DNA from 3 places in the Brumicola nitratireducens FR1064 genome. Region 3 is predicted to be linked to each of the others. Evidence: predicted binding sites of a transcription regulator. Region 3 holds the regulator's gene; each other region holds the start of a gene.
The links. The regulator sigma-54, encoded in region 3, starts transcription at its own class of promoters, with help from an activator protein. The targets are predictions, from matches to a motif close to GTTGGCACGNNNNTNGNNT.
Positions count from the first base shown of each region.

Region 1: the regulator sigma-54 is predicted to act here: its motif matches at 7,962-7,980, upstream of GNIT_RS00915 (DUF4097 family beta strand repeat-containing protein).
Region 2: the regulator sigma-54 is predicted to act here: its motif matches at 4,360-4,378, upstream of GNIT_RS10720 (FlgO family outer membrane protein).

Region 1 is NC_016041.1:213,354-224,075, reverse strand. It holds gene GNIT_RS00930 (alpha-2-macroglobulin family protein) at 1-5,702, opposite strand, end outside; gene GNIT_RS00925 (sterol desaturase family protein) at 5,833-7,062, opposite strand; gene GNIT_RS00920 (DUF4174 domain-containing protein) at 7,144-7,668, shown strand; gene GNIT_RS00915 (DUF4097 family beta strand repeat-containing protein) at 8,054-8,746, shown strand; gene GNIT_RS00910 (GGDEF domain-containing protein) at 8,782-9,855, opposite strand; gene GNIT_RS00905 (LabA-like NYN domain-containing protein) at 9,958-10,431, opposite strand; gene GNIT_RS00900 (haloalkane dehalogenase) at 10,535-10,722, opposite strand, start outside.
Region 2 is NC_016041.1:2,487,556-2,498,277, reverse strand. It holds gene GNIT_RS10740 (SdrD B-like domain-containing protein) at 1-1,052, shown strand, start outside; gene GNIT_RS10735 (hypothetical protein) at 1,120-1,623, shown strand; gene GNIT_RS10730 (hypothetical protein) at 1,716-2,804, shown strand; gene GNIT_RS17905 (FlgO family outer membrane protein) at 2,868-3,707, opposite strand; gene GNIT_RS10720 (FlgO family outer membrane protein) at 3,717-4,322, opposite strand; gene nth (endonuclease III) at 4,796-5,455, opposite strand; gene GNIT_RS10710 (electron transport complex subunit E) at 5,452-6,153, opposite strand; gene rsxG (electron transport complex subunit RsxG) at 6,146-6,877, opposite strand; gene rsxD (electron transport complex subunit RsxD) at 6,880-7,953, opposite strand; gene rsxC (electron transport complex subunit RsxC) at 7,950-9,827, opposite strand; gene rsxB (electron transport complex subunit RsxB) at 9,832-10,404, opposite strand; gene rsxA (electron transport complex subunit RsxA) at 10,401-10,722, opposite strand, start outside.
Region 3 is NC_016041.1:967,476-978,197, forward strand. It holds gene rapZ (RNase adapter RapZ) at 1-207, opposite strand, end outside; gene ptsN (PTS IIA-like nitrogen regulatory protein PtsN) at 276-719, opposite strand; gene hpf (ribosome hibernation promoting factor) at 733-1,020, opposite strand; gene GNIT_RS04215 (RNA polymerase factor sigma-54) at 1,044-2,522, opposite strand; gene lptB (LPS export ABC transporter ATP-binding protein) at 2,580-3,305, opposite strand; gene lptA (lipopolysaccharide transport periplasmic protein LptA) at 3,302-3,859, opposite strand; gene lptC (LPS export ABC transporter periplasmic protein LptC) at 3,828-4,391, opposite strand; gene kdsC (3-deoxy-manno-octulosonate-8-phosphatase KdsC) at 4,388-4,942, opposite strand; gene GNIT_RS04240 (KpsF/GutQ family sugar-phosphate isomerase) at 4,942-5,916, opposite strand; gene GNIT_RS04245 (calcium/sodium antiporter) at 6,006-6,962, opposite strand; gene GNIT_RS04250 (ATP-binding cassette domain-containing protein) at 7,401-8,261, shown strand; gene mlaE (lipid asymmetry maintenance ABC transporter permease subunit MlaE) at 8,261-9,037, shown strand; gene mlaD (outer membrane lipid asymmetry maintenance protein MlaD) at 9,046-9,534, shown strand; gene GNIT_RS04265 (ABC transporter substrate-binding protein) at 9,537-10,229, shown strand; gene GNIT_RS04270 (STAS domain-containing protein) at 10,243-10,551, shown strand; gene GNIT_RS04275 (BolA family protein) at 10,560-10,722, shown strand, end outside.

The sequences.
Region 1 (10,722 bases), 750 kb from region 3:
AGCTTTGTAGCCCGTACGCGTAACCGCACCGTAATTTCATCACCTTGTTTGATATCTGTAGCTACTTCACCGTTTTTATTGATAAAAGCCCGCTGTATCTCAATGCCGTTGCTTTTGGCTTTTAGCGGCAATGTCGTTTGATATCCAGCCTGCATGTTAACGTAATACAGCTCACCTGAATTGGGCAACGCTGCGCTCTGGATACTCGCTTCGACACGTTCTGTGCCTATCGGATATATCGCAGCTGCAAAAGGATTATAAACAGGCTCTAGCTGTGTTTTCTTTTGCAGCGTAGACGCAACAAAGGTGATTTGTTTATCAATTTGCGCAAGTGAGTCGTTTGGCGAGTTAGTATCGTCGCCAGCAAACGCAACAGCGCTATGATAAGCACCTAAGGCAAGCATGCTATACGCCGCTGAAATGGTATTGTATTCGCCCTTATAGATGGCTTGCGTAATATTGAGTACCGCTTTCCCAGAAACTTCTTTAATAAACTCAGGGAAATGTTTAGCGACCAAAAATAAATATTGAGCATCTAAGTTTAAGCGCGGTGCCAAGCCAGAAAACGCTTGTTCTACTAATAAAGATTGGTCAGCCAAGTCATACTCAGAGATAAGCTTTTTAGCTTCTTGATCTTGCTGCATTAGTGCATAACTTGCCGCAATGTAGGCACTTAAGACATCTTTACGCCAAGTCGTCTTGTACTGTTTCTCCAAGGTACTGACTAAATCAATCAGCAAGTTCGATGTCACCACACCACTGCGCGTGAGTAAATAGATTCCCTGAGCACGCTTTCTCAAAGTCAGCATACTTGCATTTACTGAGCTTTGAGTGCCGCTCATTCTCACGTAATTGCTCGCTGTATCACCAAGATAGCGAACGCCGCTTTCTAGCATATCTTGCGGCACGGGATACCCTAAAGCATCTGCCTCAATTAAGAAGTGCATGACATAGATAGTGACATCAGGATCGTTGTTTTGCGCGCTCGGCCAGTATGAAAAACCACCGGCATAGCTTTGTCTTTGACGCAGTTTGCTGATGACTTCGGCAAAATGCGCGGCAACGGTCTCGTTATCCGGCCCGTATTTTGGCAGGTTCGACAAACCCACCAGAGGGAATACCTGACTAACGATTTGTTCAGTGCAGCCATGCGGATATTCATCTAAATAAGCGCTTAGACCCTCAGTAATAACCAGAGGGCTAGCAGAGGCTTTTAGTACTTGACTGGACTGCGCTTCAAACAATTTCAGTGGTGTATCAAGCGATACCTGTCCATTGCTTGATACGCCAGTAGTAATGCTCACTTCGAAGGGCATAGCAGGCCGTATGCTTAATGCTGCCGTTCTGCTCGACTGCCAAGTTTTGCCGGATTTGTCGGTCATACTCACGTCAAAGCTTATTTCAGCACCGCCCAATACATCATTCGCTTTCACTCTAAAACGAACCGCTTCTTCTTGGTTTTCACTAAGCTGCATTTGCGCTTCTTTGCTGCCAATAATACTGACATGTTTGCTAGTGCTCACTTGTATCTTCACGTCAGCTTCATCTTGCGAATCCTTAACAACATTGGCGACACTCAGCGTGATATCAAACTCATCTCCAGGCGCCGCCTGATTCAGTACATTTGGGCTGAGTACAAACGGCCCTCTGACGATGGTATTTTCTTGCGCGCGACCCATTGTTTGATCTCCCACCGCAATGGCCATGACGCGTAAGCCACCAGCAAAATCATTAGGCACATCGAAAGTATAAGTGTTGTTTCCTTTTTTGGCCGCCACGACGCCTGACCAAAACACGGCTGGATCTTGTACCTTGCGTTCAAATGGGTTTTGCGAGCGTTGCATCCTGCTGCCGGTAACCATCATTTTCTCGCTCATTGCCATATCAGCTTCCATGTCTCCGCCTGCAGCAGAAAGCATTTTACTTAAAGCAAAGTCAGGCAATATTAAATCCAATATTTGCATCGTACGCACGCTCAATGCACGTTTCTTTAAAAAATGCGCTAGCGGGTTAGGCGTGCGATAACCAGAAACTTGCAAAATACCTAAATCAACAGCAAATACCGCTACTTTGGCATCTTCTGATACATCAAGGTTAATTGCCATCGGTTTGCCTGGTTGCACAATATCTTCGACACGAAGCGTGAGATCTAATATCCGCTTAGAGCGGTCAATAGAAAACGGCACGACTGCATAGCTCAGGGGGCTAGTGAATATTTCTTTAGAGCTGAGGTCACGCACAAACGCAATGTTTATATAGGCGTTGCCCTCGATACCTTTGGGGATCTTAATCCGCTGAATGCTGCTATTGGTGGTGCTGCTAAACCACTTGAATGCGTGCAGTTTGTTACTTTCAATACTGATTAAGCCGCTTCCTGCATAGGGTGCTTGAATACTTAGCTCAATCGTCTCGCCTTCTTGATAATCGTCTTTATCTAAGGTGACTTTTAATTCCGCGTTTTTATCTAATTGACCGTCATCATTGCTAGCACCGACTACCGTATACTGCGCACTAAGCAGCACTTCATCATCTGCATTTAGAATATCGACAACGAAAGTGCCTGCCTCGCTAGTATCCAAGGAAAGCGCTTCAAAGCCCTCAGGCAAGGCGTAAGCTTCTTCTTTTACCTGCCTAGTAGTTTGAATGCTCTCATACTCGTAGCGACCGTTATACTGCTTCACAAGAGTAGAAATGCTCTGCACTTTGCTTAAACGCTTCTTGAGCTTGTCGAGTGCAACGGATTTCAATTCATTGTTAATCGCAATTAAGGCTAATGTTCGTTCACTGTTGAGATTAATAAAGTCGAGTTTGCCATCGGCTTTATAGCCAACAAGATGAAGCGACGGCGAATATAAAAAGCGAGTGGACGTGCTGACCGAGCGGCCGCCGGAGGCTTCATAACCCTTGCTTTGCAGGGTGACGCTGTAAGTTCCTTTGTTGAAACGGCTTAAATCTACCGCAACACTCGCCTTGCCATCAGGGCTGGTCTGTTGCTCTTTTAAGCTTTCCTCGAATCGGGATAAACCGTCCGTTGTATCGTCTTTCACTTTAGGAGAGTAAAAAGCGACGCCATCAAACTGCTCAAATGAAAACTGAATTGGAAGTAAGGTCAAATCTGTCGTAACCCTGCGCCCTTGTGCAGGCACGCCACTCAGGTTATTTAAACTTATTTCATTGCTCAAATTTGGTGATGTTGCCCAACCTTTGCTTGGCAGGCCTTTTACTTGGCTGGTAATTGACAGCGTATCAGCTTGAAACTCTTCAACGCTGAAGTTCATAGAGCCCACTTGGCGCTCACGAACCTGATTGCCCTTACCCCGTTCTCGAATGAGATGAAGGCTAGCGCTGTAGGAGCCAGTCTTGAAAGTCTTTTCTGTATTAAACGCCGCATCCATAAAGCCAAACTGTGAAAGCTGCATTGTTTCAACGTACACTTCAGTGTACTGGGCATCTCTTATCACCAACTCAAGCGGAATGTTACCTAGGTTTTGAAGGTTTTTGCCCTTAACAATCATGCCAATATTCACCACTTCTCCCGGACGATAAATACCGCAGTCGGTAAACATATAGGCATTCACACGGTCATTGTCATTGGCGTAGCTGTATTCTCCTCCCACATTAAAGCGCGAGTAATTTATTTGTCGCGTATAGCGATTGTAGGGAATGAACGATACGTCACCTTTCAGGCTGACAACATACACAACCGGCTGCTTCTCACGCTCATAACCGTTCGCCGCAGGAAAAGTAACATGGCCGTTACTATCGGTTGCCTTACTAAACAGCTTGGTACCGTTTTTAGCAATCAGTTCGACGCGCGCGTTAGCAACAGGAGCACCTGATTTTATTGACTGCACGAATATGTCTTGGCTTTCATCTTGGCTGCTTTTTACAATAACGCCAAGATCAGTAACCAGCACAAGGAGCTTGTCGCTGACACCATAAATTTCACGTTTACGGTTTTTATCCCACGCTTTGATTTCTACAAAGAATAGACCCAGCCCCCCCTTAGAACTTGAGACAAGCGCGTTCAAATCAACGGAAGCGTAGTTTGCCGTTTTCAGGTCAGCATCGTTCGCGTTCATACTGATAAACTGCGTACTAAATTCGGCCAAGTTTGCTTCGTTGAAACTCCAGTTATAAAAGTTAGGATTACTGATATCGCCCTGAGTTTGCGACACCAGATGATAGAGTTCGTCGTCAATAACTTTGCCTATACTGACTTGAACATCACTGACCCCTCGGGTCGAAAATGCAAGACGTTGGTCTTTACTGTAAGTGAGAATAGAACCTTCCCCTGAAATGGAAATTTCTTGCGGGTATTTTGGAGCAACTAAAATGCGATCAAAATAAGCACGCTGCACAAACCCATTAACCGACGTTAAGCCTGAGGCTATCTTCAAATACAGCTGACGACCCGCTTGAACATCCACTTTAAGTTGATAGTTTGTGGCAGCATCAGCCGCATTGGGCATCAATGTGTAATCTAGTTTTTCAGCGCTCTGTAATACTTCGGCTGTTACTTCTCTTGGACTCTGCCAATAGCTCTTACCGTTTTTTTCTTTCTGGTTGGGTAAGAGGAAAAGCGTAAACTTGTTCAGCAGTTCATCACGGGCAATAGCATCAGTAAAGTCAAGCAACACAAACTGCTCTGGTTCATCGTCTAAGTTGCGCAAAACCTCGATATCCGACTGCTCTACTTTTAAGTAACTGTAAAGGTCAGGCACCATGACTTTGCTCTCGTATACAGCCGAGCTAGCTTCACCACCATAAATACTTTTGATGCCTTCACCAAACGTCACTTCAAGGATCCGAGCTTGTTCAGGCAGTGTCGCTATATCAAGGGTTACCGTCGCAGAACGCAGGTTGTCGCTAAAATTGAGTTTATAGGCTTGCGCTTTGCCTAGCTTGTTGCCCTCAACTTGATAGGCCACGGAAACCGATTGTTCGACACTTTGCCTATCAACGGGATAATTAAATGAAATTTCAACAAAAACTTGCTTAAGCTTGTCTTCTACACTTAATTCAAATTCACTCATTTCGATGCTGCCCTGCAGAGGCGTAGTGATGAAACTGAATTCATCGTTGCTAAACTCATCTTGGGTATCGAACACTTCTGGCGCAAAGCTCACTTCATATTCCTGCCCCGCAGGCCAGGGGGTTTCAGGCACAAACAACAGAGTCCTGTCATTTTCCCAACGCCACTTTCCGGCTTTGCTTGGGCTGAGCTTGATGCCTGTTTTTACTTCGGCGCCAATTAAATCAATTGGCGCAACTGAAGGAAAATCAGCAGGTATCGACGGTGGCGCAATTCGCGTTATTGGCAGTAGCTCTGGTGGTTGCTCTGGTGGTAAATAATCATTCGAGGTGTAGGCAAATTCTATGCGAAGTTCAGGTGGTGAGGTTTTTGTGCTCTCGCTATTTTCATCAGCATATTCCTCTGTAAGTGCTGGAATAGTGATAAGGGCATCAACCAATATTGGCTCTGGTAAACTTTGATAGTACACATAAGTTTTGTAAACACCTGCGCCTAAACCAACAATAAGCAAGGCTAGAAAGACGAGTTTAAGTGGGCTATTTTTGCGCAAATTATTAAGGTAAGCCAACCAAGGCGGCATTGACCAATTAACTTCACCAAATAAAAGAGCCAGAAGCTTACCAACGACGACAAACGGAAACATGAGTATTTTAAGCAGAAATTGCATGAGCTTCATCCTAGAATGCTAAGTTGGTTAAGACCCAGAGCCTAGGTCTTTGTTCAACATTTGAATATATTGAATTGATAATAAATAACTCACGGCAACAAGAACCACTGCTTACACAAGTTATTTCCATTTAACTGTTCAATTCACTACCATTTGAAAGGTCCATATTACGCTGATACTGAAGCTTAAAAAGCAGTATTGCGGATAACAAAACCGGTATGAAAGCGTAATCTGCATATGCGCCTAAATTTATATTCAGTAATACTACAACTGAAACCAGTAGTTTTAACCACTCTAGCCAAATTGCGCTTGCTCTGTTCTCCATAATCCACGCCAAGTTAATGCTCGAAAAAATAACGAAAAAGGAAATACCATGCTGTTGACTGACATCCAATGCACTAGCGTTAATCAACAGAGAAACAGCAAGCAAGGAAATGATAGCGTATTGCATCAGCGCGTAAACTTTAGCCATTAGCGATATGTCGGTTTGATATGGCGTAAACTGGTTTAAATCTGTTCGCGCTAGCGGAAATTTTTGACTGACATCATCCGGGCGCCATCCCGTTCTGCCAAACCAGACCTTGAATTTGTCAGACCATTTTTTGGTATGAATACTGTCTTGAACTAGCTGTTTGTATACCTGAATATTCGCGTAAAACGGATTCCAACTTTTTAAGGCCTTGCGCACACCGTAAATGGGTTTCTCATCGCCTAATTCATCTTGGTAAGACCCAAATATACGGTCCCAAATAATAAAAACACCGCCATAGTTGCGATCAAGGTATTGCTGATTCTGCGCATGATGCACTCGATGATTTGAGGGTGTTACCATGAACCATTCAACAAACCCCAGCTTCCCAACATGCTGAGTGTGCACCCAAAATTGATACACCAAATTAATAGAGCCAACGGTAATGAGCATGAGTGGATCAACACCGAAAAATGCGAGCGGCAAAAAGAATATAAAATTGAAAAAATTGCCCGATGTTTGTCGTAAAGCAGTAGTTAAATTGTAATCCTCACTGGAATGATGGACCACATGCGCCGCCCAAAACAAGCTAACTTCGTGACCAAATCGGTGATTCCAGTAATATAAAAAATCGTAAATAACGAATACAGCAATCCAAACCCAAGGCGTTTGCGTAAGTTCAAATAATGTAAAGTGCTCGTACAGTAAAATATAAACGGTAAATGGGGCCAAGTTTTTCATAACGCCCATGATACGACTTAAAACGCCTATACTCAGGCTTGTAATAGCGTCATTTAAGCGATAGTAGTCTGTTTTTCTTACTTTTTCGGCAATCAACTCTGCCGCGATAAGAAGAAAGAAAATGGGTATAGCAAATAGGATAATATTCATAGACATGCCTATGGTAAACACAAGGCTATACTAGTGTTGATAGCGCGCTTAAGTCAAATGGGTTTATCAACGGAAAATCACATGAATAATATTAAATTAATTGCCGCATCGCTATTGTTAAGTCTTTGCTCCCTAGAAACAGTGGGGGCGATACAACAAGAAAATTCGGCTTCACTTTTTGCAGAAGAACGACCTTTAGAAGAATTGCCTTTGGAAACTTTAATATGGCAAAACCGCGTGCTTATCGTCGATGCTAAGACCCCAGCGAACGCAGATATCTTAGCTAAACAGTTTGAAGCTCGCAGAAACCAAATGTGGGATCGCAGACTCATCGCCCTATTGCTTGTAGACGATAGCGTGATCGAATTACGCTTTACTCAGGAGAACATGGAGACATTCTCCACTTCCGCCTCCCAATCACGCTCTAACAACCAGCAAATTGCGTATTCAGTGTCTGAACTACGCAAAAGACTCAACGGTAAACAAAGCATTTTGATTGGTCTTGATGGCGGCACAAAATCCGCTTTCACGCTAAGCAGTGGTAGGATAGATATCGAGCAAGTATTCGCTGATATTGATGGGATGCCAATGCGCAAGGCGCGCTAACTGCGCATATTCAAAATATCTAGATCCGACTCAACAGTGCTTGTATCACCCACCTGATTTTATCTATTTAAACTATTGTCACTTTATGTGCGACTTATCAGATATCGCTATATAAATTACACCTAGCCTGGCACTGCACTTTTGATACTTAATTTTTTAATGCTGAATGCTTTGCACTAAATTCCTTGTTCTAAATTTAGTTTAATTGACCAATATTTAGCAAAATACTTCTTATCGATTAGTTGCCAACTTGATAGTAAAAAATTTAAACAAACAAAAACAATGAGTTACGTATTGGCACATTGAATGCAAAGCAGTGGGAAATGTCAGGTTTTGTGATTAATAAGACCAAAAAGACCATCACACATAAATTATGGAGTTAGTTATGATTAGCAAAATTCGTCGCCCTGTTTACTCTTTCATCGGAATAACGCTTTTAAGCATGTCACTCAGTGGCTGCATTATTCACGTTAACGCGAAAAATAAAGATTGGGATAACGACAGCGCTAGCTATTCACAAGATGTGAAATCGACAAACAAAAGTGTAAAAGTAAGTGAAGGAAGAACGGTAGAGGACGTCGGTTCAGTCAATGGCAGCGTTGTAATTAAAGACAATGTAAGCGCCAAACGCGTCACCAATACCAACGGCAGCATCTCTATTGGCGACAACGTTAGCGTCGACTCAGTGAACGCAGTCAATGGCCAAATTAAAATTGGTGAAGGCTTTGCATCAGCGGAAGATGTGAGCACAGTAAACGGCCAAATAAAGATACAAGAGAATGGCCAGATTGGCGGCGAGCTTTCAACCGTCAACGGCACGATTTCAATTAGTGGTGTTGTTGTCGAAAAAGACATCATGACGGTAAACGGCAGTGTAAAGCTAAATGACGGCAGTCTTGTGAAAGGTGACATTCACTTCCGTGGTAATTCTAAAAACAACTACCACAAAAATTATCCCGTGCTTTACATCAGCGCAGATTCCAACGTTGAAGGCGATATTATTCTTGAACGGCCCGTTGAATTAAAGCTAGAAAACAAAAGTCTCGAAAGCAAAGTTAAGCGCCTTTATAAAGACTAACATCAAACCAAAAGTTGAGTGATCGCCGCTTAATATTATGCAGAAGCTGCTGAGACAACCAAGTTCCTACCTGCACTTTTCGCAGAGTACATGGCCTTATCAGCAGTTTCAATTAACATATGGCTTTCTGTATCAGCATTAGGCACCAGTGAAGCGACTCCCAAAGATGCAGTAACCGATAATTTTTCTTCACCATACATACAGGGGTTCGCTTCAATTGCAGAGCGGATCTTCTCGGCTACTTTTTCTGCCTCTCGTATATTGCAACTAGGCAGTAAAACAACAAACTCTTCTCCACCAAAACGCGCCACAACGTCAGTTTTGCGGTTAATCTGTTGGCTAATAAGACTAGCTACATGGACAAGACAGGCATCACCGCATAGATGACCATGGTCATCATTAAAGCGCTTAAAGTGATCGATATCGATGAGCAACAAAGCTAAGGGGTACTCATTGCGACTTGCCAACTGCCATTGATTTTCGAACTCAATGTTAAAGTACCCTCGGTTATTAATACCCGTTAGCGCGTCAATTTTATTGAGTTGTTCGAGCACTTTTTTCTGCTTATCCAACTGCGTCTCAATTTCAAATGAACGCTGATATTCCTTCGACGCTCTAAACCCCATCAAGCCAATAAAACTGACGTAGACCAACAGCATGATTGCATAGGGCATTTTATTTTCAAGATAAAATCCAGCTGCAATAGATGGCACCAGTAGAATTATTAGGTTACACAAGGCAAGACTAATACGCGGCATTAGTGCAACAATCGCGCTACTTGCAATACCGCCAATTGCTAGCATCGTAATATGCAGAATAGGTTCAAAGCGTTCATCAAACATGGCCATTGCAAAAAAGAGGCTAAGTACACTTGCATGACCGAGCGAAAATATAGTGAAGCAGTTACGCCAAAGAGCCGGAGAATAACGATACAGGCGATCAGTAAAGAACCAATGAACCAGTCTAATAATACTAATACCAAACATACTCAAAGCAAAGGTACGGCTTAACTCAGGCTCAGTTAAATGAAAGTCAAATGGCCAAAACACTGCGGGCAACAAAACAGCATAGACAAATATCCCCGTCATCGAACGACGAAGTAGATCCATGTCTATACGCTGCTGTATTTCAGGAAGCTGTTTGATGGTAAGCCCTAATTGAAAAATATCCCTTTATTATTAATAAAGCCGCTGATATAAAAAACAATGACTTCATTGTAGCCACTGACCATCTATGTCAATGAACTCCGAACTTGCATTAATTAGGGAGTTAGCAGTTAAATTCAGCACGCCATAAACAACTGTTTTGCAGTTGTGCTCTTGTCGTACTTTTGAAAGCAATCGGTCAAAATCACCATCGCCCGATAATAGGATGATCGTATCGACATAGGGCGCTGCCTCCAATACATCGATTGTAATGCCCACATCCCAATCACCCTTCGCAGAACCATCTGAGCGCTGAATAAAAGGTTTCAGCTTTACCTCAAAGCCAATATGACGCAGTGCACTTTGAAATTTCTGTTGCTGTACATCGCCGCGATCAATCGCATACGCGACAGCGTCGACAATTTCATAATCTTTCGCTACTGATTGCCAAAAATGCCGATAATTAAACGAACGTGAAAAGGTGTGTTTGGTTGTGTAATAGATGTTTTGTACATCAACAAAAATTGCCGCTTTTTGCACTTCGATGCCTTGTAGTATAAGAATAAAGTTTACTAAACGTATGAACCAATGACATTGACGCTTCAGTGGCATGAATCTTACCACTGATTAGCAAAAAATGTAGCTAACTATTGGCGCGGAAAAACGTAACCGCGTTTTCTATCAGCTTCTGTGACGCATCTTCCTGAATAAAATGTGCAACGTCCTTCAATACTGCGTGCGCTTGGCCCTCACAGCCCTTCATCATTCGTTGAAAAGCCTTATCAGCACCTTTGGTAATAGGATCTGAGTCGCCGAAAACTGTCAGTACCG
Region 2 (10,722 bases), 1.5 Mb from region 3:
GCCAGTATAGAGTTGAAATTAACAAACAAACCCTTACAGAAAAAGGTTATACGGGGAATGTGGTTGGCTTTAATGTGATTACTGGCGGTAAGGGCGGATACGCAGAGTTACCCGCCTTGATCCTAAGACGGATAGGGGATGATAAGTCCCTGGATCTTGAACAAATAGAGGACATTGCTTTAGACAAAGAAAGCTCAGAAGCTACTGTATGGGATCCTGAAGAAAAAGTTAGAAGAAACTATTTTACTTTGCCAACCAAAAATAAGGTGGTGGCCAAGCATAGTTTAGATGAAGACAAATTAGCTGAATTAACAGAGTTAGAACAAAAGGCAGAACTAAAGGCAGACTTTACCAATGTTAGTAGTGCAGCAGCTGAAAAATTTGCTTTTCTAAATAAGAGTGAGTCAAATTTGCCCTCAGTGTCTATTCTTGAGCCTCACCTTAATGATAACAAGGTTACTGTATTCAAAGCTCAACAAATAATGGGCGCTAAATCCCAAATTCAAACATCTTCAAAGGATGTGAAGGGTGGATTCGTGATTCAACTTGGGGTGTATAAAGATCTTGTAAACGCTCAAGATTTAATTAACAGGTTGGCATCGGAAGCTTTACCTAAGAATCAATTCACTTTGTCTTCCGATAAAGGCATGACTCGCGTTTTATTTGGAAGCTTTCTTTCCATGGCCTCTGGGTTAGAGTTTGCTAATAAATTTATCGGTAATCAACAAGCCTATTTGGTCAAAGCAAGTGTGCTCTCCTCTGGTGAAAGTGAAAGTGAATCCGTTGAAACATCCAATAAACCTTGGGTTATACAACTATATGCAGCAAGTACAGAGGCAATAGAGCCAGCTATTATTAATCAGTTTACTGCAATCGAAAACCTCAACCTTGGGCAAAAACGCAGTGATAATGGTAACATAGTATATTGTATTATCAGCTCTGGCTTGACTACTAAAGCGGCAGCACAAAAGGTTTTACAAAACTCAGGCTACAATGGTTGGGTAGTGAATGCTGGCGCTTTTGAAAATGTTCGGGAATTAAAAAGGCAATGATTTTTTTATTCTCTAGAGTCTACATTTTAGTTTGTTTGAAAGCAGGATTATGTAAGGTAGAAGCGAAATGTTAAATAAAATAGCGGTTTATTGTATTGGTACCTTGGCGTTGATATTCAGTGCTGCTGGCTACACCATCACACCCACTTTTAATATTGTACAAACTATAAAATTTGGCACAGTTTTGCCTGCTACTGGTAGTTGTTTAATGCACCCTGAGACTGCAGAATTATTTGCTTTTCAAGGCGAGTTTATTTGCGCTATTAGCGAATCAGCTCAGAATGGGATCTACACGATAATTGCCAACCCCAATAAAGATATTGAAATAAAAGTTACTCCTAGTTTAGACGATGGCGCGGGCATCATGTTCAACCCGCGCGTACAATTAGAAAGTGATACTGAGCGCAAATATATTTTGAACAATAATAATTTTGTGATTATCGATAGTGGTGATTCAGGAATAGTGAATCTTTTTTTAGGTGGGGAGCTGAGTATTTCTGAAATTTTTGCCTTTGACCAAACTATCAGTTTCAACTTTGTTGATGCGATTGAATGGAATGAAATTAACTAATGTGTTTTTGTAAAAGTGATCCTAATTTAGAGTTCAAGTACAGCATAAACAAAGGGTTTTGTAGGCAGAGGGCGAGAAGCAAAGGCTCAGTCATGCTGCTTGTGGTGGCTTTATTTACTGTTTTGAATGCTTGCACTTCACACATCGAACAAGTGGGAGAAAAGCATAAAGAAGCCGCGCAAAAATGGAAAGAAATGGCAAATTATGTGTCGAGCGATTTACCCGAGTTCGGCTACACCATCACGGCTGATATTCAATTAAATCAGTCGGCATCAGGTAAACAATTCGAATTAACCAATATTCAATTTGCTACAAACCAGCAGACAAGCACATTAGATCTACTACGTCCTCAATTTGAGTTTAAATATATCTGTATTGATAGCTGTGTGCAGTTAACTGAGTATACCCAAACCAACTTGCAGTTTGATGAGCAAGCAATAAAGAATGTGCAGGAGGGCAGTTTTTTAGCCAAGCAATTACAACGTTATGAATTTGAGTTATTTGATTTTTATGCCGCGTTGTTTGTCTTGAATGATAATCTCATGAATTTAGTCACTAGGGACCAATCTTCCTTCGACAGTTATCTTTATTATCTTGTGGATCAGGACTTCCAAGCAAAAACCTTTAAGGAATTTTCAGCCTATGCCAAAAAGGTATTATCGCTGTCTGCGTTTAACGAGTATTTAACTGATCCCGTTGTCCAATATCAAAGCACTTACAATAGATTGTATGGGAGGCCAACGCCCTCTGACACAGTTAAATTTAAGGGCCTTGTTACCGCAGATGAAAGATTAATAAAAAACACTGATTTTATTACTGAAGATGAGTTAATGATTGCCAACGCAAGCCTTATTAGTGAAGACCAAGCGTCTAAAACATGGCAGGAACCTGCTACTGTTACTCTAGTGCAGTCCCACTGGTCTGTAGTGAACCAATTGCCAATAACTTTAGGCAACACTGTATGTAGCTACGCGCAAAACTATTTTGGTATAGTGAAATCCATGGGGGAACAAGATGTCTCTTTACTTGTTCAAGGACAAGCAAAACAATTTGCTGATGGTGTGCTGTTAGATATTGAACAAGGTAGTTTGTTCAGCTCTGCCATGCAAGTATCCTTTGTACCTATGGCTGAAGACTTAGTGTTACTTAAATCAGACTTAGCTCCCTGTACATTACAATAGTGCCGTTACAGGGAAATCGCTTAAGGTAAGGTAGCTATCTGTTTAATATTCAAATAACGCCGATCAAGAGCCTATTAGTGAGATCATTCCTGTATTAGATTGAGTCTTATTAAGCATTTGATCGTTATTTTGAGATACTGGGTCTGTTTTGATGTTTCTATCACTAGGGCTATTATCAACCGGTGGGTTAGGCTGACTACTTTTGACTAGCGAATAAGCGATTTCATTAGGAATAAAGCTTTGTGCCGATGCCACTACCGCTTTTGAATTGAATCCAACGATACGAGCATTCACTAAATAGCCATGTTGTAGTTTTGACATAGTACCCCCTATGACATAACGGGCGGGTAAGTCACCAGAAAAATCCTGATAATCCTTACTAAATGCAAAGTCGCCCTGCTCGGTAATGCGAATAAAGCCTGTTGCTTTAAAATCAATCACTGGGATGCCAAACTTATGCACTTCGTGAATGAGGCTTTCTGCGAGTTGAACTCCCAACAAATTAGCTTGGTTGTAATCACTATCTAACATCACAAAGCTAACAACAGCGACGGGTGTGGTGGCATTAACATACTGCAAATTGGCTACTAAGTCTTGCATCAGCCCCTGTGCATAATGATTAATATTATGTTTTGCGGTAGACAAGGGCTTTGGCCCATTTTGTTCGGTATCACTGGAGAAATAGCGTTTATTGACCTGCGCTGAGTTAGCTTGATACCTTAGTTTTTGTTTAAACTGCTGTTGAAACATCAGGCTAGATTGCAGGGGCGCAGATGTGTCTGACTCCACCACTTGGCTATTGTCATCGGAATTGGTATCAGTATTTAATGAGGGGTCTTCACTAAACATCGAGCAACCGCATAAGGTTGCGCTAATAAGCAGTCCTAATAGCGTTCGTTTCATTTTGCTCTCCTAGTAGGCGTTCCGGTAAATTTGGTTGTTTTTTATTAGGGTGACTTTTGACTGACTCCACATCACATCATTGGGAACGTAGTCTGTGGCAGCAGCTATCACAATGTTTTCGGGCACTTGAATAAGGCGAATATTTACCATAGTACTGTTTTCTTGTAGCGTGTAAGTGCCTGTCAAAAAGTAGTCGGTGGCAATGTCTTTTGTCAGATCGTTGACGTTTCTACTCAGCATATAATCAGCGTTGTCACTTATTTTGATTGAAGGCATGGTTTTATATTCAATGACTTTTAAGCCAGCTTGAGTGGCGAAGGTCATCAGGCTTTCTTGGATTTGTAATCCAAGGGCAGAATGCTCTGGCAAGGACTCGCCGCTATTTAACATAGTCGGTAAAATTGTGCCGACTGCTAGGGTTTGTGAGGCATCAAAGGTTTGGGAAGTGCTAAATAGTTGCCTAGCAAGTTGCTCTACATGGCTATGCAAAGTGTTGCTAGGGTGACGATAGGGCGCTTGAGTGACAGACTTATCACTGTCAGTGTTTTGCCAATTAGCTGAGCTACAACCACTAATCAGCGCACTTACTAAAACTACAAACCATAATTTTTGCATTGTATTCACGTTGTTAAGCATAATATTGATTAGATCTTAGCAATTACAGTGCCAATGAGATTGCTATTTGGTTGAAAGGTTTTTTCAACTCGTCCTCTCTTATTAATAATCTTCTTAAAGTGGACAGCTTATGAACATCTTGAATCTCTACAAAACCAGTCATGCAGCATTTGATAAAATCTCAATACTTGAGGTGGGGCGCCTCTATTAATACGCTTTTATTTGGCACCCGTGATGATCCAAGCCGGTTGGAATAAGTCTTTAGGTTTCGACAGCATAGTGGATTGGTTTGCTAATTGGATTAGCCACTACCTCTTCTTCTTGTTTGCCTGCATCAGGATCATTGTATACAGCCAAAGCTCGCATTCACTTAAAGTATTCCGACTGACTACAAATGGCACAAAGCGCCAATTGTCTAAATAGACGTGTCTGTCGGCCTTTTCAGTTGTTGAGATAACTACTGTGTACGCTTTTTATTCGGTTTTATCTTTGTAATCACACAAGTCTTCAATAATGCACGAACCACATCTAGGGTTTCTGGCAATACATGTATACCTGCCATGTAATATCAACCAATGGTGTAGGTCATACATAAATTCAGTTTTGTTAGGGGTGTTCTTAATGATGTTTCGTTCGGTTTCTTCAACCGTCTTACCCTTAGCATAACCCGTGCGATTAGCTACTCTTTGAATGTGTGTGTCAACCGCGATGAAGTATTTACCTTTATTATCTTTTAGCCAGCCAAAGGCAGTATTTAAAACAACATTAGCAGTCTTTCTGCCAACGCCGGGCAATGCTTCTAAAGCCTCTCTGTTTTCTGGCACAACTGAACCATGGTCTTCAATCAAAATACGGCAAGTTTCAATGACATTTTTAGTTTTTGAATTAAATAACCCTATGGTTTTTATGTATTCCTTTAAACCATCGATACCTAGTGCATAGATTGCTTCGGGCGTATTCGCCACAGGGTAAAGTTTGTCTGTCGCTTTGTTAACGCTAACGTCAGTGGCCTGTGCTGACAAAATTACCGCGATAAGCAATTCGAATGGACTTGAAAAATTTAGCTCAGTGGTTGGGTGGGGGTTATTAGCGCGCAAGCGAGAGAGCATTTCATGACGTTTCTCTTTGTTCATATGTCCGTTCCTGTAACTCTTGCTCGCTGCACAACTTTAGCCTGTTTAGCGCTCTCTAAACGCTTTTCTGCTAGCTTGTCTAGCATGTTCTTACACGCAATTAACAAGCCCATTCCTAAGAATGCGCCCGGTGGTAATATCGCTAACAAGAAAGGGCTGTCAGTGGTAAAAACGACAATGGTGAGGTCTTTTGCCCAAGCGCCCAATAATAAATCGGCACCTGTAAATAGTGTTCCGTAGCCTAGCAGTTCGCGCATCGCGCCAAGGACCACTAAAATAAATGTGAAGCCGAGGCCCATCATTAGCCCGTCGAAAGCCGCAAACTGGACAGGGTTCTTTGATGCGTATGCTTCTGCCCGCCCGATAATGGCGCAGTTAGTTACAATTAATGGAATGAAGATGCCAAGTGCTTGATATAGCTCAAAGGTGAATGCGTTCATTAGCAACTGCACAATCGTAACGAATGCAGCGATGACCATTACAAAGATGGGGATCCGAATTTCGTTCGGAACAAAATTTCGTACGAGCGAGACTGTGATATTAGAGCCCAATAGAACAAGAGTTGTTGCAATGCCTAAGCCTAAGCCATTGATGACGGTTGCCGTTACAGCAAGTAACGGACATAGTCCCAATAATTGAACTAGGGCTGGGTTGTTTTTCCAAATCCCCTGGACGGTTAAATTTTGATATTCATTCATTCGCAGGTGCCTTTATTTGGGCGAGTACATCCATAGCTAAGGCTTCTTTCGCTATGGTATCGTCAGCGAAAGCTTCCCTAGAGGACCCATCGATATCAGGACTAGCACAATTACTTGCCGTATTAAAAATCATGTCGCGATTTGCGTTGTAGTATACGAGAGTGCTCTTAACCGCTTGCACAACTGCTCTAGGCGTAATTGTGGCCCCAGTAAATTGATCAAATTGGCCGCCGTCCTTTTTCACTTGCCAGCGTTTATCGTCTTTGCCACTGAACGGTACATTGGCAAAGGACAATACCCAGTCGCTAACGCGCAGGTCAACTTTGTCACCTAAGCCCGGTGTTTCTTTGTGTTCAACGACTCGCGTGCCAATCGATGTTCCATTTAAACTGACCGCGACAACCATCTTAATTTCGCCGCTGTAGCCATTAGGCGCACTAGTTTCTATCACTGCGGCTACGTTTTCACTACCATTACGGGCTCTAAAAATGCGTTTGTCTTGCGTGGTGCCCAACTGTTCAGGTGCGTTCACTATTATGCAGTCTAAATTCAGTTCATTAGTGTGCGAATTTTCGGGAACCAATTCATTTAAGACCGATAAAAGCTGTTTTTCTTGTGCACGTTGAATTCGGTCTTTTGTACCCGCAAAAGTGACAGCGATGAGACCCGTAGTTACCAGCGCAAAGCCTGCTAAAATAGCGCCATTTTTTCCCATGTAATTCATTATCATGAGCTTTTTCTCGCTTTGCTTTGATGGCCATAGGTTCTAGGCTGCGTGTAGTAATCAATTAGCGGAACAGTCATGTTCATAATCAGAACGGCAAAAGCGATGGCGTCAGGATATCCTCCCCAGTTTCGAATGATAATCACCCAAAAGCCAATAGCTGCGCCGAAAATAAGACGACCTTTTATTGTTGTAGATGCGGAAACAGGATCAGTCGCTATAAAAAAGGCACCAAGCACTAAGCTTCCGTTGAAGATGTGAAACAATGGTGAAGCGTATTGGTCTCCATCAAGCAAAAACAAAACAAAACTCAAGAGTGCTGCGGCGGCCAACATACTGCCGGGAATATGCCAATTAATCACTTTTGTTTTGATTAAAAATAAACCGCCGGCTAAATAAGCCGTTGCAACCCAAAACCAGCCTTTGCCATACTGGCCGTCGAAAATTATGTGTTCCTGAGCTTCAGTCACGGTATAACCTTGCAGCAGCGCAGTTTTCACAGCATCGAGTGGTGTCGCCATAGTTGCGCCATCAACGCCTACTTTCAATTGTTCTACACTAAAACCGGTGCTTGTGAAGCCTGTGAAAATAGTGTGTATCGCATCCCATAAAGTGTGAGATTGCTCTGCGATTGATAGGGGAGGTAACCACGATGTCATCTGTACAGGAAACGAAATCAACAGCATGACATAAGCGGCCATAGCGGGGTTAAACATGTTGTATCCCAGACCACCATAAAGTTGCTTAACAATTGCAATTGCAAAAAATGTTCCGATGACAATGACCCACCACGGTGCCAATGGTGGAATTGAAATAGCCAAAAGAAGTGCCGCTAAAACTGCGCTGTAGTCCTTTAATATGCGCTCAGTCTTTTTCTTTCTGAGTTCCATAATGACGCCCTCTGTTACTAAGGCGGTTACGATTGCTATGGCTGCTTGTACAAGAATACCAAACCCGAAAAACCACACATTAGTAAGAATACCGGGAATAGCTGCATAGCAAACGAGACGCATTACCTGACCGGTGTCACGTCGATTATGGTGGTGAGGTGAGCTAGATAAACTCAACATTGTCATGATTCGTTATTCTCTTTTTTGATTTGCTTCGCTGCTAGTTTTTTCGCTTTTGCTTTTGCAACCGCTGCGGCAACTCGTTTTTTCTTTGCTGCAGCTTTTGCTTCGGCATCCTCTTCTGCAGTGATATCTGAACTTTCGTTTGCGGTCGACTTAAGCACCGGCTTAGCTTGTTCAGTTTCATTCGTCGTTTTTGCTGATGTTTGTGATGATGCGGACTCTGTAGATACTTCGTCTATAGAAGCTACTTCCGTCTTATCAGACTCTGGAGCCGGCGCCCCTAGTGCGTCGTTTTGGGTCTGTTTTTTAGCTAAGGCTTCTTTTTTCGCTTTAGCTCTTGCCAGTGCTGCTGCAATTTTGTCTTTAGCGGCGCCACCATCTTTGTTCAATGAAGCTTTGCGTGCTTCGGCCGCAATTCTATGCTTTTCCTCGCGCTCTTCTTTTTCTTTCTGTAATCTGGCTTTGCGTGCCTCAAAGCGTATCTTCGCTTTGTCTGACCTTTCTTTTTCTTCTCTTTGGTTTCGAATATCCGCTTTTGCTTGGCGATAATAATGCACAAGTGGTATTTCACTTGGGCAAACATAAGCGCAGGCACCGCATTCAATACAATCGAAGAGATTATACTCTTCAGCTTTTTCAAGCTCCTTGGATTTGCTATACCAAAATAGCTGTTGTGGTAATAGCGATGCAGGGCAGGCATCAGAGCAAGCTGAACAGCGAATACAGGCTCTTTCATCATCTGGGTGCGGCAGTTCGTTGTCCGCTGGCACCAGTATGCAGTTGGATATTTTCACGATAGGCGTCAGCAGCGATGTCACAGTAAACCCCATCATCGGGCCACCCATAATAAACCTTGGTGACGACTGCGTGCTGTCATCGTAATCGCCGTGTTTCAATAAAGTCTGAATTGGCGTTCCTAAACGAGCCCATACATTCTTTGGAGACTTGAAACCCTTACCTGTCAGAGTTACCACTCGTTCTATTAATGGTTTTCCTTCTACGATGGCATCAGCAATGGCGTAGCAGGTTCCGACGTTATACATAATGCAACCAACATCGATGGGTAGGCCATCCGATGGTACTTCTCGTGATGTTAGCACTTGAACGAGTTGCTTCTCGCCGCCGGCTGGATATTTTGTTGGCACACTCACTACCTGATAATTTGTCTTTTGCTGGCAAGCTATCGACATTGTTTCAAGTGCTTCTGGCTTATTGTCTTCAACCGCAATAATGACCTGCCGGGGCTGCAAAATATGTACTAAAATATCAATGCCTTGTCGTATTTGCCAAGCATGCTCACGCATGAGTCTATCGTCAGATGAAATGTAGGGTTCACATTCAATACCATTGATGATTAGGAATTCGAGCGGCTTAGTATTGTTTGATTTAATGTGGGTTGGAAATCCTGCGCCGCCCATGCCGCTTATGCCAGCGTCGCAAATGCGCTCAATTAATTCTGACTTACCCGTTTTCGCATAATCAGCAACAGGCTTTAATGGGATCCATGTATCTTGCCCATCAGCGTCGATAATGATGCTTAGTTCAGGTATGCCTGATGGGTGGGCAGAAACGTGCTCTGTGACTTTTTTAACTATGCCTGACGTTGGGGCGTGCACTGGAACAGAAAATGGCGCTTCGCTTGCCGTAAGCGCTTGTCCTTTCAATATACTATCGCCTTCAGATACTATTATTCTCCCGTCGACACCAATATGCTGCTTAATGGGAACGTAGAAGGTTTTATCTAAAGGTAAAGTTTCAATATTCGACTGATTAGATAAGGCTTTTTGCTGAGGAGGATGAACCCCGCCTGGAAAATCCCAAAGTTGGTTTACACTAATGCGTTCTATAATTTCGTCGTAATCGGCAAACAAGGTCATACCCCTAAGACATATGCCTGATAGGTATATCACCCACAGGTACTTTATTAAACTTCCATTCCCAGTGACTAGAGTCTACTGCTACAGGTACCATATCGATACAATCTACCGGACAGGGGTCCACGCATAAATCACAACCTGTGCACTCATCAATAATCACGGTGTGCATTTGTTTTGCGGCACCGATAATGGCGTCAACGGGACAGGCTTGAATGCATTTTGTGCAGCCTATGCATTCGTCTTCTCTAATATATGCAACTTTTTTAACGTCCTCGACACCATGAGCGGCATCAAGTGGTTTTGCATCAACGCCCATTAAAGTTGCTAACTCTTTTATCGTTGCTTCGCCTCCTGGGGGGCACTTGTTGATATCATCACCATTTGCGATAGCCTCAGCGTATGGCTTACAGCCAGGATAACCACACTGGCCGCATTGTGTTTGCGGTAATATCGCATCGATTTGCTCGACAAGTGGATCGCCCTCAACTTTGAAGCGAATTGAGGCAAACCCGAGTAAAGCGCCAAAAACAAGCGCTAAAAATACAATGGCAGCAAGCGCCAGTAGAGTAAGCATCATTTCACTAACCCTGTGAAGCCCATAAATGCTAAAGACATTAAACCTGCCGTTATCATTGCTATGGATGCTCCCTTGAATGGGGTAGGTACATCCGCTGCCGCCAGCCTTTCACGCATTGCGGAAAATAGTACAAGGGCCAAAGAGAAGCCGAGCGCAGCTCCAAATCCATACATGATAGACTCAATAAAATTGTGTTGTTCAGTAATATTCAACAAAGCGACACCTAAAACGGCACAATTGGTCGTGATGAGCGGCAAAAAAATACCAAGGAGTCGATAGAGAGTAGGGCTCGTTTTATGCACCACCATTTCGGTGAAT
Region 3 (10,722 bases):
TTCGCTAAGCTCATTCGCCATTTTAGGCATGTTTCTAACATCGACGCTCACCGCTACTTTTTCGCTTTCATCGGCGAGTGCATGAGTAAGTGTCGGCAGCAAATTTACGGGTATGTTATCGACGCAATAATACCCTAGGTCTTCCAAGGCCCTTAATGCAATTGATTTGCCTGAGCCAGAGCGACCACTGATGATCAAGAGTTTCACGTGTGCAGGTCCTTTAGAGGTAGATAACAGTTATGAAACGGTGGGATAATTCACCGTGTGGTTAATTTTTACGCTAGTGCTGAAATAATTTCGTCTCTAGTAGCAGCGTTTCTTAACGCTTTTACTATGTTTTTATCGCTCAATTTTTGCGCGATAGATGAAAGCGTTTGAAGATGCTCTTGGGTTTGTTCACTGGGCACTAATAAAGCGAAAAATATATCTACGGGCTTGTCGTCTATTGCATCGAATTGGATCGGTTCTTCGCTAGTGACAATGATAGCAACTATATCCTGTATTCCTTCAATTCTGCCGTGTGGTATAGCAATACCGTTACCTATGCCTGTGCTACCCATTTTTTCGCGCGCCAACATGCTCGCAAGCACATCATTTAAATTGAGCTGTGGATTTCCCTTCACTGCAATTTCGCTGATGACTTCAAAAATTCGTTTTTTGCTTTGACACTCAACCGCACATTCAGTGCGGTCGAGTGAAATAATATCAGATATAATCATAATTCGTAGGCGACTAATGTCGTTTTGACTTTTCCTTGTGCTTTATAACTTGGCGATCTAACTTGTCAATCAGTCCATCGATGGCTGCGTACATGTCAGTATGTTCAGCGTTAGCGTGAACAACGTCACCCTTGAGATGAAGTGTTGCTTCAGCTCTTTGATTTATTTTCTCTACATTTAACACTACATGTACATTACTAATATGATCGAAGTGTCTTTCTAATCGTTCGAATTTACTGTCGACGTATGCTCTTAGTGAATCAGTAATATCAACGTGATGACCAGTTAGATTTATTTGCATAATGTTACGTCCTCTTATGAAGTCTACAGCAGACTTTTTCTTTGGTTCGACGGGGGAATCGAGAGGGACTCTCGATATTTCGCAATGGTTCGTCGAGCAACTTGAATTCCTTGATCGGCCAACAATTGCGCAATCTTGCTATCACTAAGTGGTTTGCTGACAATCTCCGCCGCAACGAGCTTTTTGATGAGTGCTCTTATTGCTGTCGACGAACATTCACCGCCAGATTCAGTTGAAACATGGCTAGAGAAAAAGTACTTAAGCTCGAAAATGCCTCTGGGCGTATGCATATACTTCTGGGTGGTAACCCTTGAAATAGTTGACTCATGCATATCGACCATCTCAGCAACGTCATTTAAAACCATTGGTTTCATCATTTCTGGACCGTGTTCAAAAAAGCCCATTTGCTGCTGAACAATACAGTGAGATACTTTCAATAGTGTCTCATTGCGACTTTCTAAGCTCTTAATAAACCATTTAGCTTCTTGTAAGTGTGACTTAATATATTGTGAATCGTTCGAATTTTTAGTGCTTTTACTGAGTGCTTCATACTCTTTATTGACGATCAGCGGTGGCAAAGAATCACCATTCAGCTCAACTGTCCAACGACCATTTTTTTTCGCAACAGACACGTCAGGAATAACGTATTCAGAATCTTTAACGGCAATTGTGCTTCCTGGTCTTGGGTTAAGCGTTTGCAATAGGCGCATTGCTTCTCGCAGCTGGTCTTCTTTCAATCGAGTTTTACGCATCAATGTGCGGTAGTCTTTGCTGCTTAACAAGTCGCTGTGTTCTGTTAACAACAGACGGGCTTCAGCCAACCAAGGCGTTGCAGGATCAAATTGGGCTAATTGCACCATTAAGCACTCTTGAGGAGTACGAGAGCCGGAACCAATAGGGTCGAACATTTGAATGCGTTTTAGAACGCATTCAACTTCGTCCAATTCAATTTCTTCGTTTTGTAAGCTATCTAAAATTTCCTCGCTGCTAACAGTGAGATAACCAGACTCATCAATTGAGTCAATTATCGCAATAGCAATAGAGCGGTCTATATCTGAAAACGGGGTTAATTCCATCTGCCAAATTAGATGGTCTTGGATATTTTCGGTGGTTTCGCCCTGAAATATGTAGTCATCATCTGCGGGGCCGTTGGATATGTTGGCTGGCGCAGACGAGGCGCTTAGATATTCTTCCCAAGAGCTGTCTAGTGGTAAGTCATCAGGAATTTGGTTGTTTTCGAGTGCGTCGTGGCTGTCAACGTTATCTGAATTCTCCGCACTGAGTGAGTTTTTATCAGTATAGTCTTGAGGTTCAGAGTCACTGTCTGAGCTGTCGTTGTTGTGTTCACTTTCGTCAATTTCTAGTAAAGGGTTGGAATCCAACGCTTCCTGAATTTCGAGCTGAAGATCCAATGTAGACAATTGTAGCAGCTTTATCGCCTGCTGAAGCTGAGGCGTCATTGTTAGCTGTTGGCTAAATTTTAACTGCAGTGAAGGTTTCATTGATGTCCTTCAGTTATTTCTAATGGTGATAAAAGCCAGTTACAAAACATGATACACCTATAATACAAATTGGTCGCCGAGATACACTTCTCTCACTTTTTGGTTACTGAGTACTTCAGCAGAGGTTCCTGATGCAATCAGCTCACCGTGACTTACAATATATGCTTTTTCACAGACATCTAGCGTTTCACGTACATTATGATCTGTGATCAACACACCAATGTTTCGCTCTTTTAATTGTTTAATGATCTTCTTTATATCATTAACAGAAATTGGGTCAACACCGGCGAATGGTTCATCGAGTAAAATAAACTTAGGATTTGCAGCTAAAGCTCGTGCAATTTCAACGCGGCGGCGCTCTCCACCGGATAAACTCATGCCTAAATTATTTCTGATATGACTGACATTAAATTCGTCCATTAAGTCGTCAGCTTCTTGTTCACGTTGATCTTTTGCCAATTCTTTGCGTGTTTGTAATATTGCCATTAGATTTTCATACACGGTCAATTTACGAAAAATAGAGGCTTCTTGGGGCAAATATCCAATGCCATGTCTCGCACGCTCGTGCATAGGTTGAATTGACATGTCTAATTGGTCAATAAAAATTTCACCTTTATCAAGCGGTACCAAGCCGACAATCATATAAAACGTCGTTGTTTTACCTGCGCCGTTTGGGCCTAACAAGCCAACAATTTGGCCTGTGGACACTTCCAAGCTAACGTCTCTTACAACTTGTCTAGCTTTGTATGATTTAGCGAGGTGTTTTGCAAACAAGGTACTCACTTTTTATTTTCCTTTTGCTTTTCCATTGCTTCTTTTGTTTTTTTCAAAGTATCGCCATCAAATACGGTCACAACTTGCTGCTGACTATCGGTGTCTTTCTGCGCCTGCCATTGCTCTTTTATAATGTTGTATATAATTGAGTCGGTTTTTATACTAAACGCATTTTGATAAAGCTCCGCATTTCCTTTTAACGTGATGATTTTAGTGGCTTTCTCGTAGCGAATACTGTTTGCTTTTGCCACCACCATTGTGCCGTCGGCCAGTTGTTGTGTGTAACTCGCTGGATTGCCTGTCGCTTCAAACACTTCTTTATCTTTACCAAGAGCTGCTGATACTTTCAATCGTTCAGCTTTGATTTCTAAAGTACCCTGAGTAATCTTTACGTTGCCTTCATGCACGGCTACTTTCTCTTTTCCGTCACCGTAGCTGCTGTCAGATGATAGCTTCGTTGGTTTATCAAAGTCGTTCTTCTTAATTGCTTCTTGTGCACTTAATGAACCCGCGCCAGCCAACATAAGTAGGCTAGCGAACAGGTAGATATTCAGTTTGAACATGGTTTTTTAACTCATATTTTTGGGTTTCTAAATTGGCTTCGAACCCTCGGCCATTAATAATAACGTTTGCACCCGAAATAACTAGAGGTTCATCGGATGTAATTGTCTTAGTCAATAAATCAATTTCTATAAAGTTAGTCGATATGGTTTGTATGTAGTCTTCTGGTTGCAGATTACGAATTTGTACACCGTTAACCAACTCAATTCGGTTGTTGTCGTAAAAAGTCCCTTCGTCAGCATTTAATTGCCAACTTGAACCATCGCTTTGAAGATAGATCGTATATTCAGGGTTGGTGAAATTGACAAACCCCAGCATTTCATAATGTTCCATGGTCTCAGCGCTGACTTGATGGGTAAGGTTGCCATTTTTGTCGAATAATTTACTGCGTAAGTTTTTCGCCTCGTAATTAGGCATCAACGCAGCGTCTTTGTCGCTTAACACGACCTCTTTATCATCTTCCAACCACGTCGGTAGATACAGCGCAAAAGCGATACCAAATATTAAAATAATACTAACAGCCAGCCTATTCATACGCTTGCTCCGTGAATATCTTCAAGTTTACCCTTGGCTTGCAGAATAATGTCACAAATTTCACGCACTGCACCACGCCCGCCCGCCAACGTTGTGCAAAATGTGGCTTGCTGTTTCACATAAGGGTGAGCGTCGGCCACCGCAATACCAATTTCACTTGCGCTGAACATGCCCAGATCAGGCATGTCATCGCCGACGCTGGCAATCGTAGATGCCTTGTAGCCAAATTGTGTAATCAATTCATTTATTGCGATATGTTTATCTTCTCTGTTTTGCATAATATGATCAACGTTCAGTGCCGTCATGCGCTGCTCTACAATACTTGATTGGCGACCTGTGATAACAGCAACCTTAACGCCAACTTTTGCTAGAGCCTTGATACCATAACCGTCTTTTGTGTTGAAGGCTTTGAGTTCTTCACCTTGATTGCCCAACAAAATAGTACCGTCAGAAAATACGCCATCAACGTCGCACACTAACAGTTTAATGCCTTTGAAACGCTCAAATAAAGTTGCGTCTATTGGGCCATATAAGGTATCGACTTTTGACATTACACGACTCCTGCTTTAAGCAGTGTATGCATTTTAATAGCACCGACCGGTTTTTGTTCATCATCAACAATAAACATCGCACTAATTTTGTATTGTTGCATTAAGTTGAGGGCGTCTACCGCTAATTTTCCCTTGATCATAGTAACACTTTTCGGAGTCATCACTTGTTCCACTGTCGATTTGTGTATATCAACCTGCTTGTCTAATGCTCTTCGCAGGTCACCGTCGGTAAAAACACCTAGCAAGTTATTATCATCGTCAATGATCCCTGTCATTCCTAAGCCCTTGTCTGAAATTTCAAACAAAGCTTGCATGACGGTTGCGGTGTGCTTAACGAGGGGGAGTTCTTGTTCGACAGCCATTATTTCGTCTACCGTGAGAAGCAGCTTTCTTCCTAACGAACCACCCGGATGGGATAGCGCAAAGTCGTCGGCTGTGAATCCTTTTGCTTCCAGAAGAGCTACGGCTAACGCATCACCCAATACCAATGTGGCAGTGGTGCTGGTGGTTGGTGCTAGGCCGAGAGAGCAAGCTTCTTTTTCAACATTAATATTGAGCGCCACATCCGAGAACTTGGCCAAAGTACTGTTCGCATTGTTGGTTATGGCAATGACCGGTACACCAATTCTTTTGACGACGGGCAAAAGGCCTGTCAACTCATGGGTTTCGCCTGAATTAGATATACCGATAAGTACATCACCCTTGGTTAACATTCCTAAATCCCCGTGATTGGCCTCTCCGGGATGCATAAAAAAGGCTGGCGTGCCAGTACTCGCAAGCGTTGCTGCAATCTTATTTCCAATGTGACCGGATTTGCCCATGCCGCAAACAACTACTTTACCAGTACAGTGAAGCATTAACTCGCAGGCTTGGTTAAAACTCTCATCCAAACTATTCTGCAATTTTTGCAAAGCTTCAATTTCGTTTTGAAAAACTGTTTTTGCGGTTTCTAAAAAACTCTTCTGTTCGCTCATGCTATTACAGCAACCTTTTTGTTTGTTCATGCCTTGAGCAACAATACGCTGCCTTACATGAATTCCAACTGAATTATATATGTGGGCTGTTACTTAAATAACCAGTATTGATAAGTAAGAAAGGCCAATACAAAAATACCACCTTCATAGCGGTTAATTTGCCGTGTGCCGCGCAAATTAAAGCAAAAAACGAAGAGCAGTATAGTCAAGCCAAGCATGACATAAGAGTCGCGCGTAGAGGCGTTCAGGTCCAACATACTAGGAATAATCAAACCAGGCATTGCGAGAACCGCTAATATATTGAAGATATTAGAACCAATGATATTTCCAAGCGCAAGGTCGTCTTCACCTTTTCGAACACCAGCGATACTTGCCGCAAGCTCAGGCAAACTAGTACCTAACGCGATAATGGTCAAACCAATCACTAGGTCGCTAACGCCAAAGAAACGCGCTATGTAGACCGCGCTTTCCACGAGAAAGTGCGCGCTCAAGGGGAGCATAATTAAACCAACGATTACCCACATGACTGCATTTACGGTTGGCACATTACTTGGTATTTCGTCCTCGGTTTCTGCAATTAATGGGTCGTTTTTATCCACTTTGAATGAGAGCCAAGCCATTATTGCGAGCACCAAGACAAATAAGGTAATTAAAATGATGCCTTCAGTTTTGCTGAGGTAATTGTCTGAAAGGAAGTAAACAGCGATTAAGGTGACCAACAGCAACACCGGTAGTTCCCGTCTTAATGTTGTCGATGAGACTAGTAAGGGCTTGATGAGTGCAGTTATTCCTAAGACTAAAGCAATGTTCGTAATATTGGAGCCGATTGCATTACCAACCGCGGTATCCGGATTGCCGTTCAATGATGCTGTTGCGGAAACCACTATTTCAGGAGCGCTCGAACCCATGGCGACAATAGTCAAGCCAATCATCATCGGGGACACACCAAAATTTTTGGCAAGTGCTGAAGCACCATAGACAAATTTATCTGCACTCCAACTGAGCACAGCTAAGCCTATTAAAAATATAATGATTTGTGTAATCACGTAGTTTTAAATCTCTTCTAAATCGTTTTGTTATTGTCGCAAAAAGCCCAGCGGTTTGACACCTAAAAAGTGCGAAATATTGTTCTCTCGTACTTTTTTACCGTTTTCGTCGCTAAGTCAATTCCTAATATATAATTTTTGTTACAGATTTATGCCTTTTTAGCTCTTGAAAAGTACTAATCTATAACAACATAGCTAGCTTATTACGCTATAATACGGCATTAAGCGCGATTGTTTTATTCACTATTGTATAAAAGTGCAAAAAAATAAAATAAAAACGTAAAAAGCCGGTCTCATTCAGCTTACAGTCATTAAAGATTGGTAATGTAATGAACTTTTATCGGCGCTTGGTCGTCTTTAAGGAACGAGATCTGTGAAAGACCAGTATGGAGACGTTTCAATAGTGAAGATCACTCACATAGGAATTAAAGAAATCTAATGTCAGACATTTTAGTTGATATCGACAAAATGCACTTCGAGCGAGGTGATCGTGTCATTTATGACAGCATCTCGATGCAAGTGAAAAAAGGCGGTATCACAGCAGTGATGGGCCCCAGCGGAATAGGTAAAACTACGCTGCTCAAACTCATTGGAGGCCAACTCTATCCGGACAGCGGTGAAGTGTTGTTTCAAGGTGAAAATATTCATCAAATGAGCCGGAAACGCTTGTATGACGTTCGGCGCAAAATGAGCATGCTTTTCCAAAGTGGCGCGCTATTCACGAATATCTCAGTATTTGACAATGTTGCTTTCCCTCTTCGGGAGCACACCGGATTATCAGAGGGAATTATTGAGACAATTGTTTTGCTTAAGTTAGAAGCCGTGGGCTTGCGCGGGGCTGCTCATTTAATGCCCAGTGAGCTGTCTGGTGGCATGGCAAGACGGGCCGCTTTGGCGAGAGCGATTGCGCTTGATCCTGATTTAATTTTATATGACGAGCCTTTCGCGGGACAAGACCCAATTTCGATGGGCGTGCTACTTAAGTTAATTAAAGAACTGAATTCTGCCTTGAGTTTAACCAGTATCGTAGTCACTCATGATGTAAAAGAAGTCCTTACAATTGCTGATTACGCTTACATTCTGGCTGATAAACGCATTATTGGAGAAGGCACGCCTGAAGAAATTAGAAACTCTTCCTCAGAGCTAGTGCAGCAGTTTTTGCAAGGCAATGCTGATGGGCCAGTGCCATTTCACTTTCCTGCGCCGTCGCTGGAGGAAGCTTTTATGGCAGGAGCTTCCAAGAAAACGTCCTTTAAGAAAGACGTCTCTGAAAAAGAAATCTTAAAGGGAGCTAAATAGTGAACTGGTTGATTAATTTAGGTGCTGGAACGCTGGCGAAGTTGAGTGCTATAGGTAATGCCTCTTTGATGCTGTGGGGCGGTTTGTTTGCAATTCCAAGACTAAAGAACATCCCTCTCATTATTCAGCAAATATACGTTGTCGGTGTGCAGAGCCTGCTGATTATCATCGTGTCAGGTCTGTTTATCGGCATGGTTATGGCGCTGCAAGGCTATACGATTTTGGTGAATTACGGTGCTGAAGGCAGCCTAGGTCCTATGGTTGCGTTGTCTTTGCTCCGTGAGTTAGGGCCGGTGGTTACTGCTTTATTGTTTGCTGGCCGAGCTGGCTCAGCGTTAACTGCAGAAATCGGGTTAATGAAGGCGACTGAACAATTGAGTAGTTTAGAAATGATGGCCGTCGATCCGTTGAGACGGATTATCGCTCCGCGCTTCTGGGCTGGCGTAATATCCATGCCAATGTTGGCTGTGATTTTTAGCGCCGTGGGAATTCTAGGTGGCCATTTAGTTGGTGTTGAGTGGTTAGGTGTCGACTCTGGAAGCTATTGGTCAATTATGCAGTCAACGGTTGAGTGGGATAAAGATGTCATCAATGGCGTTATAAAAAGTGTTGTATTTGCGCTAGTGGTTGTATGGATTGCACTCTACAAAGGATACGATGCTTTACCAACGTCAGAAGGTATAAGTAAGGCAACGACGGAAACCGTAGTGCTTTCTTCGTTGGCGATTTTAGGTATAGATTTTGTGCTTACAGCACTGATGTTTGGAATTAATTAGGAAATAAGATGACAAGCAAGAAAACAGAATTAATGGTCGGTATCTTCGTTGCTTTTGCAATTGCAGCAACTTTAATGCTTGCGCTGCAAGTAGCTAATCAAGGAATGAGTGGAAACGGCGAAATCTATAAGGTTAGCGCTAAGTTCGACAATATCGGTGGGCTAAAAGAAAGATCATCCGTAAAAGTAGGGGGAGTGGTTGTAGGAAGAGTGTCGCGTATTTATTTAGATGAACGTGAGCTCATTCCTGTTGTCGAAATGGAAATTTCGTCGAGCTATGCGCAAACATTCCCTGAAACAAGCTCTGTATCCATTCTGACAGCGGGTTTGCTGGGTGAGCAGTATATTGGTTTGACACCAGGTTTTGTTTTTCCCGGGGAAGATCCAATTTATATCGGCGATAAAGAAGGCGAAACTAAATATATCGTTGATACCAAGTCAGCGTTGGTGTTGGAAGACCTTATTGGTCAGTTTTTGTTTGGCAAAGACTCAGAATAATCATGACAGTAGTAAACGAGGAGAATAATGTGAATAAACATGGTAACAGCCTGAAAAAGTGGCTTATATCTATTTTGACTGCCATGATTTTTATGGTCCCTGCCAGCGTTACGGTGGCTGCCGAACAAAGCGATCCCTACGTTATGATCAATGAGGTTGCGATGCTAACGTTTGACCGCATTAAGCGTGAGAAATCACAGATTAAAAGCAACCCAGAATTACTGCGTACTGTAATGGAAGAAGAGTTGTTACCTTACATAGACTACCGATTTTCGGCCTTTAAAGTATTGGGCAAGTATGCCAACAAAGTACCAAGAGAGAAATTGTTGGAATTTGTGTCAGTATTTAGAGAGTACTTAATTACTAGCTATGCGGTTGCCCTCGGTTATTATGACGACCAGCAGGTTGAATTTGCCCCAGCAATGGAGTTCGATGGCCGCTCAGATGTGACAGTGCGTGCTGTGATTAAAGACGGCGATCGCCCGGATATCAAGGTTGCCTTTAAAGTGCGCAAAGACCGTCAATCAGACCAGTGGCAAGTGTATGACATGGTCGCAGAAGGTATTAGTTTATTATCGAGCAAACGCACTGAGTTTGAATCTATATTGCGTCAGGATGGCATCGACAAAGTGATCGAATTAATGAGAAAAAGTATCGCTGAGCCAATTAAACTTAACGAAAAACTTGATAAATAAGGTCACACAATCGATGCAAGCTGAACTAGAGCTGCGAGAAAAACAACTAACGTTAGTTGTAAAAGGAGATCTTGACCAACTAACGTTAAAAAACGATTATTGGGCGTCTACTAACGACGGTGCGAAAAAGCAATTAGCAGAGGCATCAAGCCTTGTTGTTTGCCTTAATGATGTGGAAAGAGCGGATAGTGCGGGCTTGGCTTGGCTAATTAATCTTAAACGTGATTTAAAACAACGTAACGTTAGTGTTAGTATTCATCATTCACCTAAAAAATTAATTGAGCTGGCAAAGCTTAGCAATGCTGACAGCTTCCTAAAATAGAGAAAAGAATGACAAATGAAGAAATAGCGAGTTTACTAAAATCTGAACTCTCTTTAAGCGACGTGAAGGTAAAAAGCGAAGGTTCCCATTTTCAGATAATTGCTGTTGATGATCGCTTTGCCGAAATGACAAGAGTCAAAAAGCAGCAGTTAATTTACGGGCCTTTGTCGA